One region of the Novosphingobium sp. SG754 genome, then DNA from elsewhere that is predicted to be linked to it. Evidence: predicted binding sites of a transcription regulator. Region 1 holds the regulator's gene; each other region holds the start of a gene.

Region 1 (4,701 bases):
CCCGCACCGCGCAAGCTGTGGTTCGATGGCGGCTGCCGGCCCAACCCCGGCCGCATGGAAATCGCCGTCGTCACCGGCGGCCGCACTTGGATTGTCCCCGATTGCGGTGTGGGTGACAGCAATCGCGCCGAATGGCTGGCCCTGCTCGGCGCGATGGACCTCGCCCGGCAGCTTGGCGAAACTGACGTCGTGTTCTGCGGCGATTCCGCCTTCGTGATCGACCAGATCGCCGGCCGCACCGCCGCCCATCCCGCCACGGCCGATTGCCTTGCCGCCTATCGGAACGACCTCGTTTCATTTTCGCGCGTCCGGGTCCGCCATGTCGGCCGCGCGCAGAACCTTGCCGGCATTGCCCTTGAATATCGCCGCGCCGGCCTCGCCCCGCCACAGCCGCTGGCCGATCAACAGGGCTTGCGCCTTTTCCCCCGCATGGCATGAGCGTGGGATGACAGAGCTTACCCACCTCGATGCCCAGGGCCATGCGCGCATGGTCGATGTCGGCGCCAAGCCCGCCACCCAGCGCGTGGCCGTGGCGCGGGGCATGATCCGCATGTCGGCAACGGCACTGGCCGCGATCCGCGATGGCACCGTGCCCAAGGGCGATGTGCTGGCCACCGCGCGGATCGCCGGGATCATGGCCGCTAAGAAAACCGGCGAGTTGATCCCGCTGTGCCACCCGCTCTCGCTCGATGCCGTGGCGGTGGAATTTGGCTTTGTCGATGGCGGGGTGGAATGCACCGCGACCGCCTCTCTCACGGCCAAGACCGGCGTGGAAATGGAAGCGATGACAGCCGCTTGCGTGGCATTGTTGACAATCTACGACATGGCCAAGGCCGTGGACAAGGGCATGGTGATCGAGGCCGTACGCCTGGTGGCCAAACGCGGCGGCAAATCGGGCGATTGGTCCGCGCCATGAATGCTCCGCCGCGCCAGCCGCCCCTGCCACTCGAACAGGCGCAAGCACGGCTCATCGCCCTCGCCCCCCGCCTGCCGATCGACCATCGCGCCACGGCAGAGGCGCTGGGCCACTATCTCGCCGCGCCGCTCGTCGCCGCGCGCACACAGCCGGCCACCGCGCTTTCGGCGATGGACGGCTATGCCCTGCGCAGTGCCGATCTGCCCGGCCCCTGGACCGTGGTGGGCGAAAGCGCTGCCGGCCATCCCTTTGCCGGCACGGTACCGCCCGGCCACGCCGTGCGGATCAGCACTGGCGCGGCGATGCCCGCTGGCGCCGATTGCGTGCTGCTGCAGGAAGACTGCGCGCGCGATGGCGCCGCGCTCGCCCTCACCGGCACGCCGCCGCTGCCGCCTTCGCGCCATATCCGGCCTGCGGGCATGGATTTTGCCGCGCAAGACCCCCTGCTGCCCACCGGCACGCGGCTGGGCGCGGCGCAGATCGCGCTGGCTATCGCCGCCGGGCATGGCCACGTGCCGGTCTGCCGCCGCCTGCGCCTGGCGGTGATCGACAGCGGCGATGAACTGGCCGCCGCCGGCCACGCCCTGCAAAGCCACCAGATTCCGGCCAGCAATGGCCCGATGCTCGCCGCCATGGCCGCCGCCCTGCCGGTGGACGTGCAGCGCATCGGCCCGGTGCCCGATCGGCTCGATGCCCTGGCCGCCGCGCTCGATAGCGTGCGCGAAGCTGACATCATCGTCACCAGTGGCGGCGCCTCGGTCGGTGATCACGATCTGGTTCGCCCCGCGCTGGAGGCGGTGGGCGCGCGCATCGATTTCTGGCGCGTGGCGATCAAGCCGGGCAAGCCGCTGCTGGTGGGGCAACGCAGCGCCAAAGACCGCGCCGCGCCGCAGGTGATCCTGGGCCTGCCGGGCAACCCGGCCTCGGCCTATGTCACCGCGCACCTGTTCATGCTGCCCCTGCTGCGCGCCGCGCTGGGTGCCGCCCAGCCACTGCCCAGCCCGCTGCACATGCCACTGGCCCAGCCCATGCCGGCCGGTGGCGGGCGCACCGAATTCCTGCGCGGCCATTGGGATGGCGTTTCCGTCACACTCGATCCGTTGCAGGATTCCGGCGCGATCGCCCCGATTGCCCGCGCCAATTGCCTGGTGCAGCGCGAGGCCGGCGCGGCGATGCAACCGGAAGGGAGCAAGGTGCCGATCTATCTGCTCGAATTTGGCGGATTTGCTTGACGGGTTCGGTTTGGTTGCTTATTCGTTCCGCATTCGTTCGCCATAGGAGACTTGCGGATGCTCACGCGCAAGCAGCACGAACTGCTCTCGTTCATCCAGACGCGCCTTGATGATTCCGGCATTTCGCCTTCGTTTGAAGAAATGAAGGAAGCGCTCGATCTCAAGTCCAAGTCTGGCGTGCACCGCCTGATCTCCGCGCTGGAAGAACGCGGCTTCATCCGCCGCCTGCCCAACCGCGCCCGCGCCCTCGAAGTGATCCGCGAACCGGAAAGCCTGGCGACCAAGGCCGCCGCGCGCACTCCCGCACCACGCCCCACTGCCCCCGCGTCCACCACCCCGCGCCCGGCGCCAGTGGCCGCGAACGACGTGATCGAAATCCCGCTCCACGGCCGCATCGCCGCGGGCGCCCCGATCGAGGCGATGGAGGGCTCGGCCATGCTGCCCGTGCCCGCCGCCCTGCTCGGTTCTGGCGAGCACTACGCGCTGGAAGTGTCGGGCGATTCGATGGTCGACGCCGGCATCCTCGACGGCGACTACGCCCTCGTGCGCCGCACCAACACCGCGCGCGACGGCGAAATCGTCGTTGCCCTGGTGCGCGGCGAGGAAGCGACTCTCAAATACCTCCACCACGAAAAAGGCCGTATCCGCCTCGACCCGGCCAACGCCGCCTACAACCCCCAGTTCTACGCGCCCGACGAAGTGGAAGTGCAAGGCAAGCTGGCAGGGCTGCTGCGGCGGTATCATTGAGGGTGCTATTGCGCTGAATCGCTAATCTGGAATGTTTTTAAGTGGAATACACTTGCCGTTCTCAATCGTGATGGCGAATGACAATTTCTTTGGAAAGCGGAACATCGAGCGTTCGTCGTTCTCGTAGTACCCTCGGAAGGCGCTTCCCTCGCTTCCCCAAATTAGGCATCCGGTCACGGCTCACTTGAGTAGACACCCAAAACGCGAATGACCTGGCAGATGGGGACTAGCGCGTCGTCAAAGATGCTTTTAATTGCTTGCTTCCTGTACAAAGTGCAATTCTCCTCACATGCTGGGTATGGTAGTGTTCCCGAATGCCCAGCTTTCCACACAAAAAAATCGTCGAGAAGATCCGGAAGATCGACGAGTTACCGTCGGATGACGCACAATACTTGCAATGGCTCGGTGCTGGTCAGCACCTGGATTTCCTCAAGCAAAATGCGAACGCTGACGAAATAGTCATTTACGGGTCTGGTCCCTACACGTTCATTCATTCGATCGTGGTGCCGAACAAAGCGCTAGAGGTCGCAGCGCCGGATGACCTGCTGCGATGGAGTTGCAATCCGTATGTCAGCATCGCCGGCTATGTGTCCGGCGGTGGCCGGAGTGGGATGTGGATCGAGCGGGATAACCATCATAGGGGCTCAAAGGCGCTTGATGAGGGGCGCGATCTCGTTTTCGCGCGCACGTTTGAGGGATGGAGCGGTGACGGGCGCGACTACATCGAAGTGAATCAAGAATACACACATCTGGCGGGTATCCACTGGCGACCAGAGGAAAGTGCCTATTGTCGCTTCGATGAACACGGTGACCTTCGGCACTGTGCATCCGTTACGTTAAATCGCAATGGCGAAGAGGTACGGCTCGTCTCGTTTAGCTGGGTAGAGCTAGAGGAATACCTCACCATCGCACGTTGCTCACTGGTGCGAATGTTCGACTTCACTTTGCTGAAGCATAGCGAATTCAATGGATGGGCAGACGACATTAATGAAGTGGTTCATGTCGATTCCGCCGATTTCTTCTATCGACAGCGCCACTGTGGACGCTGCGCCTACACGCGCGGCATCCAGATCATGCGCCCGCGCCGTGGAGCTAACCAGGTGCTTCAGGGGGTGACGGATGGCTGGAGCTGGAACAAGTCCAAACAGTACGTTGAGTTCGTTGCGCATGATTGGCGCAATCAGCGACTCGCCAAAATTTCCACGGACCCCGCAGCCACTACCAATTATTTTCAGGCTGAAGGCAACGATCTACCGTTCGAGCTATCCGCAGCCTTCTTTCGAGCCGAGGTGCTGTCAAAATACAAAACCGACCGCGAAAAATACACAATCAAAGATCGTGAAGTGAGCTGCCGGGCGGCATGGCGCCTGCGCGGCTACGACGTGAATGAGGCGGGTCAGGTCCACGCCTATATCTGCGATCTGCGTGCCCTGCCGTACACGGAGCAGTTGCACTGGCTGGCCTACAACGTCGAGCCACAGGCAAGCATCTCGGAGCGCGCCATCGTCAATGACTTCCAAGGTGACTTTGTTACGTTCCGGCACCCGCGCGAGGAAGTTATGTCCATTGTTCGGCGATGGGGAGACCGCAAAGTTGAATGGTGGAAACTGCGTGATCCCGACTTGATGGATCGGGCCAACATTCCGCTAACGGCGAGCAAGGATGAGTGGGCCGAAGCCATCATGGACCTCACGAAGCTTGTCGTCGAAGGCTTCGAGACGAAGCCCCTGCGCCAGCGCCTTGACCGGTTATCGGCCGAATATACCGACGGGGACCGCACGCTGGCGTTGTTAGAAAAGCTGCTGA
Region 2 (4,701 bases), on a different contig from region 1:
GAACGAACCGGTATAGGTCGCCGGATTGGAGCGCGGGGTGCGGCCAATCGGCGACTGGTCGATCTCGATCACCTTGTCGCAATGTTCCAGGCCCTTGATCGCGTCATGCGCGCCGGCCACCACGCGCGCGCCATTGAGCACACGGGCAGCACCGGCCTGCAGCGTATCGATGGTGAGGCTGGACTTGCCCGAGCCGGACACGCCCGTGACGCAGCAGAACGTGCCGAGCGGAATCTTGGCCGTCACGTTCTTGAGATTGTTGGCCCGCGCGCCTTCCACCACCAGGGACAGGCCATTGCCCTTGCGGCGCTTCTTGGGCACCTCGATCCGGCGCGCGCCGGTCAGGTATTGCCCGGTCAGGCTGTCGGGATTGGCCAGGATATCCTCGAGCGTACCCTGGGCAACGATCTCGCCGCCGTGGACGCCCGCGCCGGGGCCGAGATCGACGACATAGTCCGCCGCGCGGATCGCATCCTCGTCATGCTCTACCACGATCACCGTGTTGCCCAGGTCACGCAGCCGCTTCAAGGTTTCGAGCAGGCGGTCGTTGTCGCGCTGGTGCAGGCCGATCGAGGGTTCATCGAGCACGTAGAGCACGCCCGACAGGCCCGAACCGATCTGGCTGGCCAGGCGGATGCGCTGCGATTCCCCGCCCGACAGCGTGCCCGAGGTGCGATCGAGGTTGAGGTAATCGAGCCCGACATTGTTGAGGAAGCCGAGGCGTTCGTTGATTTCCTTGAGGATCGCCTTGGCAATCTGGCTCTGCTGGCTGGTCAGCTTGCTATCGAGCGTGGCGAACCATTCCAGTGCATCGCTGACCGACAGGCGCGTGCTGGCAGAAATGTCGTTGCCCGCCACTTTCACGCTCAACGCCTCGGGCTTCAACCGCGCGCCGTTGCAGGTTTCGCAGGGTTGCGCGGTCTGGAACTTGCCCAGTTCCTCGCGCATCCAGGCGCTTTCGGTTTGCAGCATGCGGCGATTGAGATTGCCGATCACGCCTTCGAACGCCTTGGAAACGGTGTAGCTCTTCTTGCCGTCGATGAAGGTCAGCGGCACGGCCTTGCCCGCGGTGCCATGCAGGATCACGATCTTCACCTCGCCCGACAGCTTGTCCCACGGGGTATTGAGGCTGAAGCCGAAGTGATCGGCCAGGCTGGCCAGCACCTGCATGTAATAGGGGCTGGGCGGATTGGACTTGGCCCAGGGCACGATGGCGCCCTGCTTGAGGCTCAAATGCTCGTTCGGCACGACCAGTTGCGGGTCGAACAGCAGCTTTTCGCCCAGCCCGTCACACGCCGGGCAGGCCCCCTGCGGCGCGTTGAACGAGAACAGCCGAGGTTCGAGCGCATCGAGCGTGAAGCCCGAGACCGGGCAGGCAAACTTTTCCGACAGGACAATGCGGTTGTCGGGCAAGCCGGCGCCCTTGAGCTGGCCTTTAGCAGTGCCCTTCTTGGCCTTTTCCGGCGCTGTCTCGCCATTCAATTCGGCCACGGTCGTATCGGCCAGGTCGATAAAGACCAGCCCATCGGCCAGCTTGAGCGCCTGCTCGAAACTGTCGGCCAGGCGCGTCTGGATGCCGTCCTTCACCGCGATGCGGTCGACCACCACCTCGATATCGTGCTTGTACTTCTTGTCGAGCGCGGGGGCGTCTTCGATGGCGTAGAGTTCACCATCAATGCGCACACGGGTGTAGCCCGCCTTCTGCCACTCGGCGAGTTCCTTGCGGTATTCGCCCTTGCGGCCGCGCACCACCGGCGCCAGCAGATAGGCGCGCGTGCCCTCGGGCAGGGCCATCACGCGATCGACCATCTGGCTGACGGTCTGCGCGCTGATCGGCAGGCCAGTGGCCGGCGAATAAGGCACGCCGATCCGAGCCCAGAGCAGGCGCATGTAGTCATAGATTTCGGTGACCGTCGCCACGGTCGAACGCGGGTTGCGGCTGGTGGTCTTCTGCTCGATCGAAATGGCCGGCGAGAGGCCGTCGATGTGCTCCACATCGGGCTTCTGCATCATTTCCAGGAACTGGCGCGCATAGGCCGACAGCGATTCGACATAGCGCCGCTGCCCTTCGGCATAGATCGTGTCGAACGCCAGGCTGGACTTGCCCGAACCCGACAGGCCGGTGATCACCACCAGGCTGTCACGCGGCAGATCGACATCGATCCCCTTCAGGTTGTGCTCGCGCGCGCCGCGCACGGAAAGGGTGGTCAGCGCGGAGCGAGCGGCGCCGGGCGCACGTGTGGGGGCGGTCGACATGAAGGGCAATGTTCCAGATTTGTTCGATTCACGCAAGCCTGTCGCAGCGCAGCAAGAACCGCGCAAGATGGCTCGGTGGGCAAGGGCGATTGCCCCCTGATGTGGGGAGCCGATCAGCCGATCGCAAGCGCGCGGGTGCGCCCATCGCCCACCCAGCGTGCCTTGACGCCCCAGACCCCGGCTAGCACGCCTTCGGCCAGCGCCAGGTGCGGCGCGCCATTGGCGGCCACGGTGCCACGGTCGAGCACGATGACGTGATCGGCATGGTTCATCGCCAGGGCAAGATCGTGCAGCACCACCACCACGCCCACGCCTTGCCCTGCCAGGCGGCGGAAATGGGCGAGCAGCGCCTGCTGGTGCGCCAGGTCGAGGGCGGCCAGCGGCTCGTCTGCCAGGATCCAGCGCGGCTGCCCGGCCAGGACCCGCGCCAGCAGCGCACGGGCCCGCTCCCCGCCCGACAGCGTGCCCACCTCGCGCCCGGCAAGGCCGGTAAGGTCAAGCGCCTGCAACGCTGCCATGGTTGCGGCCGCGTCTATCCGCATCGGTGTGCGGTGCGGCAGGCGGCCGAGCCGCACCAGCGTTTCCACCGTCACGTTCCACGCCACCTCGCCCGCCTGCGGCAGATAGCCGATGGCGATCGCCCGCTCCCGCGCGGTCAGTTCGGCCAGGCGATGCTGCCCCAAAGACACGTGCCCGCCATCGGGCTCTTCCAGGCCAGCAAGCGCGGAGAGCAGCGTGGACTTGCCCGCCCCGTTGGGCCCGCAGATCGCGGTCAGGCGCCCAGGCGAAAGCCCCACGCGCACATCGCGCAGGCGGCCCACCATGGTGACGGCATCGGCAACAAGATCCATGGCCCCGGTGCCTCTCAAGCCAGGCCGCGCCGCAGGCGCAGCAAAAGATGCAGGAAGAACGGTGCGCCCAGCAGGCTGAGCGCGATGCCCAGGCGCAGCTCGCCGCCCGCCAGCGGCAGGCAACGGCACAGCGTATCGGCCAGCAAAAGTAACAGGGCCCCGGCCAGCGCGCTGGGAAGCAGCAGGCTGGATGGGCGGCGATCGGTGAACGGGCGCACGATATGCGGCACCATCAGCCCGACAAAGCCGATGACCCCGGCCGCCGAAACCCCGGCACCCACAACCAGGCCCACGCCCACCACCATCAATCCGCGCAAGGCCACCGGATCGAGGCCCATCGAGCGGGCCGCCAGTTCGCCCAGGGTGAGCGCATCGAGCGCCGGCCCGGCACGCCACAGCAGCACCAGCCCCAGCGCGGTGAGCGGCGCGGCCAGCGCCACATCGTGCCAGCTGCGATCGGTCAGCGCGCCCATCAGCCAGGTGACAATCTCGGTCAGGGCAAAGGGATTGGGCGCCAGGCTGATCGCCAGGCTGGTCAATGCGCCAGCCAGGCTGGACAGCATCATGCCGGCCAGCGTGAACAGCGCCACGCCCCCGGCCAGGCCCGTGCGCGGGCCCGACGCGATCAGCGCCAGCAGCACCATGCCCCCGGCCGCGCCCGCCAAGGCCATCGCCGGCAGCGCGAAAGGCTGCACCGCAAAGCCGGTAAACAGCGACAGCACCGCACCTAGCGCGGCGAGCGGCGCCACCCCGAACAGGCCGGGATCGGCCAGGGGATTGCGCAGATAGCCCTGCATCGCTGCACCCGCCGCGCCCAGTCCGGCCCCGACGATCACCGCCAGCACCGCGCGCGGCAGGCGCAGTTGCGCCAGGATCACCGTGGCATTGGCACCGGCCGGATCGAACGGATTGATCCACACCTGCCCGGCCAGCAGGCACAGCGGAAACAGCACGAGCAGCAAGCCACCCAGCACCAGGGGCAAGGCAGCACGGTTCATGGCATCGCTTCCAGCTCTTGGCGCACCGCCACCATGCGGTTCAGGAACCGGGGAATGGTTGGGCCGCCGCAATAGATCAGGTTGGGGGAAATCGGCACGCGCGCGGTGTGGCGCAGCGCCGCGAGCGCGGGATGGAACAGCAGGCGGTCTTCCTGCGGCGCGGCCTGATCGGCCAGGGTGCCGCGCGGGGTGCCCACGGCCATGATCACGCGCGGCGGATCGGCCAGCATGCGCTCCAGCGACAGGCGTTCGGATTGGCCCAGGCCGCGTTGCGCACTGAAATTGGCAAAGCCGGCACGCATCATCAGGTCTGATGCCAGGGTATTCTGGCCCGGCACCAGGCCGCCCGGTTCCCACAGCACGGCCGTGATCGGCGCCGTGCCCGGCGGCGGCGCCGCGGCGGCGACTGCGCGGTCGATCCGCGCGATCAGCGCGGCGCCGCGCGCCGGCTGCCCGGCCCAGCCGGCCAGGCTGCGCACCTGGGCGCGCGCGGCATCGAGCGATTCGGCAATGCCCACCGTTTCCACGCGCAGGCCCAGCCCGCGCAACGCCGCCAGCGTGGCCGGATCGGCATAGGTGCTGGTCACCACCACATC
Region 3 (4,701 bases), on a different contig from region 1:
GGCGGCGTGCACGGTGGTGCCAAGACGCGTGGCCGTGAGCACGTCATGCAGCGGGCGGTCTTCGGGTACGGCATAGCGCGGATCATTGCTGGCAATCAGCGGCACGCCCGTGCTTTGCGCCAGGGCCATCCGCCGGGCAAGATCGCGGCCATCGGCCCCGGCACGCGGCATCATGGCGGCCAGCCACAGGTGGGGCGTGGCCTCGGCCAGGCGGGCGAGCAGATCGGCGCTGCCATCCATCGCGATCAGGGCCAAGCCATCGGCATGGTCAAGCAGATCGGGCAGGGTGAGGTGGCACTCGCCTTTCTCCACGCGGCGATTGCCCATGGTGAGCAGGCGCGTCAGCCGCCCCCAAGCCGCGCGCGTGGTGGGATAGGCGGCGATATCGGGCGTGGCATCGACAAAGCACAGCCGTGCGCCAACCTTGAGGGCAAAGCCGCCAGCCTTGCCACCAATCTCTTGCCACGCGGCATGGGCACGCACCACACCGGCCACGCTGTTGCGATCGGCGATGCCGATGCCTTTGAGGCCCAGTCCATGCGCGCGCGCCACCATTTCCGCCGGATGGGCCGCCCCGCGCAGGAAGCTGAAATTGGTGGCAGCGACAGGTTCTGCAAAGAACGGAACCCCGGTCATGGAAACAGCCCGTGGACATACCAGGCCGGCGTGGTTTGCGTGCCATAGAGGCCGCGCCGGAACACCCACAGGCGGCGGCCGCGCCCATCCTCGATCCGGTAATAATCGCGCGTGGTGCGGTCTGCGCCGGTGCCCATATGCCCGCCGCGCTGGCGCCACCATTCTGGCGCGATGCGCTCGGGCCCTTCGGCGTGGACCACTTCATGCACCGTGCCGCGCCAGCGCAGCCGCAGCGGCGGGCCATCAGGCACTCCGGCGATCACCTCGATCCCCTGCGGCGGATCGAACAGCAGCAGGGGGCGGGGCATGGCGGCAAGGGAAAACGAAACGGTTCCGTTCCATTTGGTGGCTGGGGCCTGAACCTGCGCCTGCTCGGGCATATGGCGATCGGCCGGGATCAGGCGCAGCACGGAATCCTGGCCCAACCGCACACCCAGCCGATCGATCAGCGCCTGCAGATTGTCCTGGTTTTCCTCCGCCTGGTCCAGCCCGGTCTGTCGCGCAGCCAGCGCATCGGCCCGCTTGACCGCCAGGGTGATGGCATCGAACCCGAAACCGGGATCGATCGGATCGGCCAGGCTGTCGATCCGCTCGCGCAACAGGCGCACCACCACGGGCGGATCACGCGTGGGTTGGCCGGTCTCCACCGTCAGCACCCGCTGCGCGCCATCGCTGCGATGCAGGGTCAGGGCAAAGCGCCGCCCGCCCAACCGCCGTTGCTCCATCTGCGCGGCAACCTGGCGCAAGAGATCTTCGGCCACCTCGAGCACGTCGTCGGTGCGGGCGATGGGCTCGGCAAAGCGGGCCTCGGCCCGGATCGGGGCCTGCATGGGTTGCGGGGCCAAGGGGGCGGCAACGTCTCCAGTCAACTGGCGCAGGCGCAGCACCACCCCTTCGCCAAAGCGCGCAGCCAGGGCCGGGGCCGGGCGTGTGGCCAGATCGCCCACACGCTTGAGCCCGGCGCGGCGCAGTGCGCTGGCGGCCTCCTCGCTCAGGTCCAGCGCGGCCACCGGCAGGGCCGCCACATCCTCCGCACGGCGTTGGGCCGGCGTGCCGTGGCGGGCCAGCGCACGCGCCGCGGCCGGATTGCAGGCGAGGGCATGGATCGTGGAAAGTGCCGTAATTTCAGAAGCCTTTTCCACCATCCTGGCTTCCGATCCGAAGAGGTGGGCGCAGCCACTGATATCCAGCAGCAAGCCATCGGGGGGATCGGGCATGACGCTGGGGGTCAGTGCGTGCATCGCCGTGGCCAGGTGCGCCAGCAGCGTGGCATCGGCGGCCGGATCATGGGGCAGGGTGAGCAGATCGGGGCAGCGGGCACGCGCATCGGCCAGGGTCATGCCAGGGGCCAGGCCATGGCGAGCGGCGTCGCGCTCTACCGCCATCAGGCGCAAGGCCTGGCCACTGCGTGCCACCAGGGCCAGTGGCACACCTGCGGGCAGCGGTTCTGCCGATGTGGCCCTAACCCGCTCGCAGGGTAGCCAGGGGAAGTACAGCGCCAGATGGCGCCGCCTTTCCGTTTTCGCTCCGGTTGGGGGTGCCGGTGGTGTCCCGGAAACCGCCATGTTGTTCATCCCATTGCAAATGCCACGTTTGCCCCGCTGGCCCACCCCGCCAGCGCAGCGCCTCTACCGCCAAAGCCGGCAAGCCGGGCGGACGCACTTGCGCACCGGGTGGCGCTGCGAGGGGTTGGGATGGCGCACTGGCAACCTGCCAGCGGGTATGTGCGGCGCTGGGTTGCGCCTTTGCGGCATGGCGCAACAGCACGACCGGCGTTTGCGTGCGTTCGGCAGCCAGCACGAAGCGCCGGCTGGCCGTCAGATCATAGCCCTTCAAGGGGCCTTCGCTTTCCAGCAAGACCAGCGCCAGGCCAGGGCAGCGTGCGCCCTCCAGCCCGGCGCGCAGCAGAGTGGCGGCGTCCCCTGCCTCCACCAGCAGCAGCCGCGCCGGATCGATACCCAGCAGCATCAGTCCTTCACCGTAGAGCGCCAGCGACTGGCGCCTGCCGCTACGCACCATCAGCACAGTGCCACTGCGATTCGCCGCGCCCAGCCCCAAGGCAAAAGCAAGCCCGGCCGCGCGATCATCACCTTGCCCATGCACTTCATGCACTTGGCCCGCCGCCAGCACAGGCACGGGACGCTGCAAGGCCGGGCGCAGGCGCCAGGCCGGGGTGGTGAGGATCGAGGAGGAAACACTTTCCATGTTCCTATTATGTTCCATTTCTCACTCCCTGTCGAGGCTGGCCGTTGGAACAGGTGGGGATAGGGTTGCGATTGTATTGACATTGTACATACAAAGGCGGATATTCACGCCATGGACCAGTCTCCCCAAATGATCCCAAGCAAGGGCAGCATCAATCTGCGGATCGAGGCTGCCACCCGCCAGCTTATTGACGAAGCAGCGGCCATTCTGGGCAAGACCCGCACCGAATTCATGATCGAAAGCGCGCGCCAACAAGCGATCGACGTCTTGCTCGATCAGCGATTGTTCGCACTGGAAAGCCAGGACCATGCGGCCTTCATGGCCGCGCTGGACAATCCGCCCGAGCCTGGCCCGAGGCTGAAGGCACTGATGCGGCGGGTGCCGACATGGCAACAGGAAGACTGACTGCGCCAGTCCCTCTGGCCGATGACCATGAGGTTGACGAGTTCGATTGCGGAGAGCCGGCGCTCAATGCCTGGTTGCAACAGAGGGCGCGTCGCAACGAGGGGCGCTTCGCGCGTACCTATGTGGTATGCGATGATCGCAGAGTGGCGGCCTATGTGTGTATCCTGGCAGGTGCAGTAGAGCGGCGGGAAGCACCATCCCGCCTGCGCCGAAACGCGCCTGATCTGATCCCGGTATCGATCATCGGGCGCCTTGCGGTGAATCGGCGCCATGCCGGCCAGGGCTTGGGAAGCGATTTGCTGGCCGATGCCCTGCGCCGCATAGCCTTGGCGGCACAAAGCATCGGCATCGGCGCGGTGATGGTTCACGCCAAGAATGAGCAGGCTCGGCGCTTTTACCTGAAATGCGCCGACTTCCTGGAATATCCGGCCGATAGCCGAACCCTGTTCCTGCCCATAGAGACGCTGATCGCGGCTCTACCGTGATGCTTCACTTCATCGTCGGGATCACGAAGCTCTGGTCCACCACATCGCCCGAGGTGCTGGGCCAGCGCTGGGTCACGGTCTTGGTGCGGGTGTAGAAGCGCACGCCGTCCATGCCGTATTGGTTGAGATCGCCAAAGCCCGAGCGCTTCCACCCGCCAAAGCTGTGATAGGCCACCGGCACCGGGATCGGCACGTTGATGCCGACCATGCCCACTTCCACCTTGGCGGCAAAGTTGCGGGCGGCGGCGCCGTTGCGGGTGAACATGGCAACGCCATTGCCATAGGCGTGGTTGGTGGCCAGCGCGATGGCTTCATCGACATCGTGCGCGCGCACGATCTGCAACACCGGGCCGAAGATTTCCTCCTGATAGCTGCGCATTTCCGGTGTCACGCGGTCGAACAGCGTGGGGGCCAGGAAATTTCCGTTTTCATAGCCTTGCAGCGAGAAGCCGCGGCCATCGACGACCAGTTCGGCGCCTTCGTCCACGCCCATCTGGATATAGCTTTCGATCCGCGCCTTGTGCTGAGCGGTGACGACCGGGCCATAGTGGGCGGCTTCGTCGGTGGAAATGCCCACCTTGAGGCCGGCGATCCCGTCGATCAGGCGGGCGCGCAACTCGTCGGCGGTCTTGTCACCCACCGGCACCACCACGGGCAGAGCCATGCAGCGTTCGCCTGCCGAGCCATAGGCGGCGCCGAGAATGTCGCTGACTACCTGGTCGAAATCGGCGTCGGGCAGCACGATGCCATGGTTCTTGGCGCCGCCCATGCACTGCATGCGCTTGCCCGCCTGGGCGCCGCGCTGATAGACATAATTGGCGATGTCGGACGAGCCGACGAAGCTGACCGCCTTGATGCGCGGGTGATCGAGCACGGCGTCGACCGCCGCCTTGTCACCATGCACCACGTTGAACAGGCCGGCCGGGCCGCCGGCCTCGATGAACAGTTCGGCCAGCATTACCGGCACCGA

Evidence for each region. The regulator LexA, encoded in region 1, represses DNA repair genes until DNA is damaged. The targets are predictions, from matches to a motif close to GTTCCNCNCTTGTTCT.
Region 2: a site for LexA is predicted at 2,267-2,282, ahead of uvrA (excinuclease ABC subunit UvrA). Genes of this name have one in related genera too.
Region 3: a site for LexA is predicted at 2,888-2,903, ahead of FHW97_RS07100 (ImuA family protein). Genes of this name have one in related genera too.

The regions. Positions count from the first base shown of each region.
Region 1 covers NZ_JABGCC010000004.1:41,280-45,980, forward strand. Annotated here, with positions in the region: gene FHW97_RS10855 (reverse transcriptase-like protein) at 1-438, shown strand, start outside; gene moaC (cyclic pyranopterin monophosphate synthase MoaC) at 446-916, shown strand; gene FHW97_RS10865 (molybdopterin molybdotransferase MoeA) at 913-2,148, shown strand; gene lexA (transcriptional repressor LexA) at 2,206-2,895, shown strand; gene FHW97_RS10875 (hypothetical protein) at 3,210-4,701, shown strand, end outside.
Region 2 covers NZ_JABGCC010000001.1:533,129-537,829, reverse strand. Annotated here, with positions in the region: gene uvrA (excinuclease ABC subunit UvrA) at 1-2,256, opposite strand, end outside; gene FHW97_RS02450 (ABC transporter ATP-binding protein) at 2,370-3,107, opposite strand; gene FHW97_RS02445 (iron ABC transporter permease) at 3,122-4,105, opposite strand; gene FHW97_RS02440 (ABC transporter substrate-binding protein) at 4,102-4,701, opposite strand, start outside.
Region 3 covers NZ_JABGCC010000002.1:568,083-572,783, reverse strand. Annotated here, with positions in the region: gene FHW97_RS07110 (error-prone DNA polymerase) at 1-636, opposite strand, end outside; gene FHW97_RS07105 (DNA polymerase Y family protein) at 633-2,066, opposite strand; gene FHW97_RS07100 (ImuA family protein) at 2,098-2,841, opposite strand; gene FHW97_RS07095 (DUF1778 domain-containing protein) at 2,953-3,246, shown strand; gene FHW97_RS07090 (GNAT family N-acetyltransferase) at 3,228-3,731, shown strand; gene FHW97_RS07085 (CoA-acylating methylmalonate-semialdehyde dehydrogenase) at 3,736-4,701, opposite strand, start outside.